One region of the Fischerella sp. JS2 genome, then DNA from elsewhere that is predicted to be linked to it. Evidence: predicted binding sites of a transcription regulator. Region 1 holds the regulator's gene; the other holds the start of a gene.
The links. Region 1 encodes HrcA, which represses chaperone genes, less so after heat shock. Its sites were predicted from a motif close to TTAGCACTCNNGANTCNNGAGTGCTAA; they were not measured.
Positions count from the first base shown of each region.

Region 2: groES (co-chaperone GroES) is a predicted target of HrcA. The motif match lies at 1,344-1,370, and genes of this name have one in related genera.

Region 1 is NZ_CP135918.1:3,774,174-3,777,381, forward strand. Features, by position in the region: gene RS893_RS15960 (hypothetical protein) at 1-103, opposite strand, end outside; gene RS893_RS15965 (DUF2834 domain-containing protein) at 239-889, opposite strand; gene hrcA (heat-inducible transcriptional repressor HrcA) at 886-1,977, opposite strand; gene RS893_RS15975 (rhodanese-like domain-containing protein) at 2,571-2,918, opposite strand.
Region 2 is NZ_CP135918.1:4,589,386-4,592,593, reverse strand. Features, by position in the region: gene groL (chaperonin GroEL) at 1-911, opposite strand, end outside; gene groES (co-chaperone GroES) at 1,016-1,327, opposite strand; gene RS893_RS19425 (hypothetical protein) at 1,474-1,680, shown strand; gene RS893_RS19420 (ferredoxin) at 1,853-2,374, shown strand; gene RS893_RS19415 (response regulator transcription factor) at 2,653-3,208, shown strand, end outside.

The DNA of each region.
Region 1 (3,208 bases):
TACCATCAAAAAACAGAAGACCACAATAAATAAACAGCCAAATACCAACCAAAGAAAACAAAGATAAGATGACAGGATTTACCTCTGTCCAATTAAGCGTCAAAATATTTTTTAGCAAAGCGATCAATTTAGTAACCCATAACCCATCAGTGTACCCTGCCTTAAGCCATCCTTACAGGCGTCTACATCTGTGTTTATCTGTGTTTATCTGTGTTCGATATCTCAAAAATTCAACTACTCACGAATAATCCACCTGTAGTTCTGGCAAAGATGGACGTATGCACAGATATAACAAAGGGCCAAATAACGGAATTAAAGCTATCAGCCAAAATATTCTAGAACTTTTCCAACCACGCCGCGTCATATCATCCCCCAATAAAGCAGGAAATAATACACACAGTAGGCAAAAATCACAACTCATTACGTTAATAAAGCGGCTAGTTTGCCATTGCTGGACAAAATTACTCCAATCTCCTTGTCTAATACCATAGCCAACCAAAATAGCCGTCCCAATACTCAGGAAAACACCCGTCCAACGAGAATCTAAGATTTTGATCAAAATACTCTTTTCACCATAAAATTGCGGATTTGGTTCCCTGAGAACCAAATAGGGTAACAAAGCAAACGCCCCTACAGCAAAAGAAGCAGCAATAAATGGCCAAGCTGGAACTTTTTGTCCTCTACCATCAACAAACAGGACTGCACTGTAAATAATAGGCCAGATACCCATAATATTGAACAATGCAATCACTAAGGGGTTAATACCTTGCCATTGACCAGTAGATAGATTTTTAATTAACTCAAAAGTATCGGGTTGATTGGGAGGAGTAAACAAGAAAGCATACGCAATCAATCCTATCCAAAGCAACCCAAAGGCAATTTTTCTCATGAGGGATTTAGATAACTGAAAGCCTCTGATAAATACTCAGCAGCAGCAGCAACGAGTGCGATCGCTCCTTCGTAATCTAGGCGTGTTGGCCCCAAAACTCCCACGCTTCCTACCTGTGATGAACCACGGCGGTAGGTGGAAGAAATTAGACTACAGTTGCGAATTGGTTCAAGAGGATTCTCTGAGCCAATCCTCACTGTTACCGGTGGTTTACCCACTTCCTCAGTCTCATTTTCCTCAAATATTAATCGCCACAGTTGTTCTTGTTCTTCCTCCAATAGTTGGATGATAGTTTGCACTTGTTGTAGTTGGGCAAATTCTGGTTGTCGCAAAACTTCTGCCATCCCACGCACCATGATCTGTGTAACGCCTGGCGTCAAACTGCGACGACTAAATTCTGCCAGGGAATTTTTTAAGTACTCACCATAGTGCTGAAATTCCCGATCTAAATCACTCCAATCGAGATTAGCCACCTCTAACAAACTGCGCCCACGTAATTGGTTATTTAAAAAGTTAGAAACAAGTTGCAACTCTCGATCTATCACTTCTGGATCAAATTGTATGTCTTTGCCTTTTGGTGGCAAATCTAATAATGCTGAATGTGTTTCATAACTATCCGTGACTACGATCAGCATGACTCGTCCGACTTCAATTTGCACCAATTGCAAATGCCGCACCATAGCACTAACATTTTGTGGTATTGTAATCAAGCTGATGCAGCCACTTAGGGTCGCTAAAATTTGGGCTGCCCCTTGCAGTAAGCTTTCTAGACTACTGTCTTCCCAGTTCAGGCGCTTTTGCAGTGTTGCTTCTACTTGTCTGGCTAGAGTTTCCGAAGGTGTGATCAACTGATCAACATAAATTCGATAGCCAGAGTCAGAAGGAACTCGCCCAGCAGAAGTGTGTGGTTGATAAAGTAGCCCGGCTTTTTCTAACACACCCATAGCGTTGCGAATCGTGGCTGAGCTAACACCCAGATTGTACTCTTCTAGCAGGGCTTTGGAGCCAACAGGCTCTGCTGTGGCGATGTAGTGACGTACTGTTGCCCAAAGAATGTGCTGTTGACGATTGGTTAGCTGGACTTGCATAGCTAAATGTTTACCAAAGCAAAATTTTAATTAGTTTTTAAAAATCAAAAATTTATTAAGATGAGAAGCAAAAAGCATTAATATTAGTTAAGCAAAATACTAAATAATTGAAGTATCTGAAAATACGTTACAACAAATCTATTTTTTTATCTCTCAACAAAAGTATCTTGAAAAAGACTTTGATATACATGTGAAAAATTGCTCACTGCAAAATCCTTCTGAATCTCAGTAATTCTTACCGAAGAAAGGCAGAGGGCAGAGGAGCCAGTGCGGTGGACTCTTCTCCCGGCATAAAGAAAGAGGCGTCACCTGGCATGGCAGAAGGAAAAAAGTATATTATTTGATACAAAAGTTAAGTCCTCTGTTCTTTGCCATATGGTTTAAAGAAAGTGAATTTATCTATATAAAATAAACAAACGCGTAGGAACTTTATTAAATTCCCGGAATTTATTCGTGAGGATGTCCTTCTGCCATCTGCCTTCTTAACTATATTTACGCAAATTCATAGATCAAGAGTATTGCTAATTACTCAGTAAAATATATTAACTCTTGAGTTCACAATAGCAGAAAAGACTTACAATCGTCATTTACGGTTAATACATAGGAATTGAAGGGTCAATTAACATTGAGTAGGCATCAATACCACCAGAAATATTTTTCACATTTGTAAATCCTTGATTAACCAGCCACTGACACATCTGAGCAGAACGAATGCCATGATGACAAAGTACCAAGGTTTCAACATCAGGATCTAGGCACGTGTGGATTTCATTTCCCCATTCAGCAAATTCACTTAGAGGTAAGTTAACAAAACCCTCAATGTGAGCGATCGCGACTTCCTGTGGTTCACGCACGTCCACAAGCTGAAGATTAGACTCACCTTTAGATAAACGTTGGGCGAGTTCTTCTACACTAATTTGGGTAATAGCTTGACCTTTCATTCCGATTTTAAATTTGGGATTTGAGATTTTGGATGAAACAAAGCAAGTATGAAGCATATAGGTAAGACCTCTAAGAAAGTTTTCACAAACAATCTCAGACGTTTCCTAGATACTATTTATGTTTGCAGAAAATAGTCATCTTGACCAGGAAAAAATACTTAGAGGACTTTGAGCAATAATTTCAGTATCAGGAAACAGGGAACAGCTTGAAGAATGTGTAATTAATTTTGTAATCTTACTTATTTCTCTATTCCTTATCCCCTATACCCTATACCTTATACCCTCATAAT
Region 2 (3,208 bases), 820 kb from region 1:
GCATCTTCAGTAATCAACTGACCACCAGTGAGAATGGCGATATCTTCCAGCATTGCTTTACGGCGATCGCCAAATCCAGGAGCTTTCACCGCAGCTACGTTCAGTACACCCCGCAGGCGGTTAACAACCAAGGTTGCCAAAGCTTCTTTTTCAATATCTTCGGCAATAATTACTAAGGGTTTGCCTTGACGTGCTACTTGCTCAAGGACGGGTACTAAATCTTGTACCAAAGCAATTTTCTTATCGGTCAGCAGTAAGTAAGGATCGTCAAATACTGCTTCCATCCGTTCAGGATCGGTAGCGAAGTAGGGAGAGATGTAGCCTTTGTCAAAGCGCATCCCTTCGGTGATTTCCAATTCGGTGGTCATAGATTTCCCTTCTTCTAGGGAAATTACACCTTCCTTACCTACTTTGTCCATTGCTTCAGCAATCATCTGACCGACTTCTTCGTCGTTACCAGCAGAGATTGCACCAACTTGAGCGATCGCTTTGGAATCTTCAACAGGACGAGCGTGTTCTTTAATTTTTTCTACTAAGAAGTTGGTAGCTTTATCAATACCACGCTTCAACAGAATAGCATTCGCACCAGCTGCTACGTTCCGCAAGCCTTCTTTGACCATTGCGTGTGCCAAAACAGTAGCGGTGGTGGTTCCGTCACCAGCAGCGTCGTTGGTTTTGGAAGCAGCTTGGCGGATCAAAGAAACGCCTGTATTTTCAACGTGGTCTTCTAATTCAATTTCTTTAGCAATGGTCACACCGTCATTGATGATTTGGGGTGCGCCAAATTTTTTCTCTAGTACTACGTTACGACCTTTGGGACCGAGGGTAACAGCCACTGCCTCAGCCAGGATATCCATGCCTCTTTCTAAGGCGCGACGAGCGTTTTCGTTGTAGATAATGCGCTTTGCCATAATTTCTTAGTTGTCCTTTGTCATTTGTTATTTGTCATTCGTTATTTGTCTTTTGTCATTTGTCATTTGTAATAAACCAATGACCAATGACCAATGACCAATCACTAAGAAACAATTGCTAAAATGTCTTTCTCAGAAAGCAATACGTATTCGTCGGTTCCTAGCTTGATATCAGTACCAGCATATTTAGAGTAGAGAACTTTATCCCCTACTTTGACATCCATTGGCTGACGAGAACCATCATCTTTGATTTTGCCTTCACCAACCGCAACAACTTCGCCAACTTGGGGCTTTTCTTTGGCGGTGTCGGGTAAATATAAACCACCAGCGGTCTTTTCTTCAGAGGCGCTCACTTTTACAAATACGCGATCGCCTAAAGGTTTTACAGTAGAAACGCTAAGAGATACAGCTGCCATACGAATTTCTCCAGAGTTAGCACTCTCAACTCCTGAGTGCTAATTTAGCGAACCACTGTAGGCAATGGCAATATTTGGGTTTGTACGGGTTCCCGAACTTTGGGAGAAGTGTGGGGGTGATGGGGAGGTTGGGGGGAGTGTGAGGGGTGTGTAGACGCGCTAGCGATGAGACAGCGCGGTCTTGGGGAGCCACTGCGCCCTTGGGGATTCCCCCCGTTGTAGCACAAGCGCGTGGTCTCCCCATGAGCGACTGCGTTCGCGTAGACGCGCTAGCGGCTTCTCGTAAGAGTAGCGTCCCGGAGAAAACTACCCGAAGGGCTTCCCGTTCGTCATCAGGCGTTCCCGTAGGGTAGGGTGGGGGGTGTGAGGAGAATAAATACTAACAAATGACCACCAATTCAAGTAAAAATACTCAATTATTTTAGTATTTCAGGTTTTTTTATATAAGTAACGAATAGTTATATATAGTCAACTTTATTTGCAAAGTTTAGAAATTGTTATAGAACAGAAATCAGAAAGCGCGAGATGGGTAACAAAATAGTGATCCAGTCCAGCCACAAAATAGAGAAGGCAACTCCACCACCAGAAAATAAAGCCCTAAATTACTCTATAGAAACTTTGGGACTAAAAAAAATTCAGCGACATGTTTTTATCTGTGCTGATCAAACATTGCCTAAATGTTGTTCAAAGCAAGCAAGTCTGGAAGCATGGGAGTATTTAAAAAAACGCCTGAAGGAATTAAGGTTAGATGTGCCTCAACAAGAGCGACCTAGTTGCATATTCAGAACCAAAGCTAATTGCTTGCGAGTTTGTTGCTCTGGGCCGATAATGGTGGTTTACCCGGATGGTGTCTGGTATCGCCAAGCAACCCCGGAAGTTATCGAGCGGATTATCCAGGAACATTTAATCGAAAATAAGATTGTGGAAGAATATGCTTTTTTAGTTCATCCTCTGTCAGAAACCTCTGTGGTTACTGAAGAGCAGCGCAACAGAAGCTTAACATCCAAGGGATATGGTGAAGCGGTGAGTTACACAAGTGCGGATTAACTGTTTACCGGGAGCATCTTAGAACTAGTGAAGTTTGATAATCTATAAGGATTATTATTCTGTTGAAGTTTTTTGCCCGCTCCTTTCAAAGCGATATATAATAACGCATTATAAATACTACTGCTCTACGTATCCTTACTGGACTTTTGCCATTGATAGAGTAGTTTCAGGGAAAGTAATTTTCAATTTTGAAACATTTACTCAACAAAGGCAAGTTAAGTGGGAAAAAGCACAACATCACAATCATCCACCAAAAAGGATCGCTATACAAGGCCCCTATGGATCTACGCGCGACAAGTGCCACTGCTATGAAAGAACCCAGCATGAAAGAATACAAACGACTTCTACTCATTGATGATGACCCTAACCTCATCTTGCTGGTGAAGGATTACTTGGAATTCCGGGGATACGAAGTCATCACCGCAGAAAACGGTCGAGAAGCTTTGGAAATTTTAGAGCAGGATGTTCCAGATATGATCATCTGCGACGTGATGATGCCGGAAATGGACGGATATACTTTTGTTGAACAAGTCCGGCAAAACGAACGCACTAGTTGGATTCCTGTTCTATTTCTCTCAGCAAAGGGACAAAGCGCAGACCGGGTCAAAGGACTAAATAAAGGTGCTGATGTATACATGGTCAAGCCCTTTGAACCAGAAGAGTTGGTGGCGCAAGTAGAATCGTCTCTCAAGCAAACCATTCGTTGGAAAGAACATCAAGCCAAAGGAGGAGACAACGGTTCGCGTATTCAAGTTCCCTTTGATGTGCAGTTAACCCCAACCGAACTAAAAGTTGTCCAGTTTGTCGCTAGGGGTTTAGCTAACCGCGAAATTG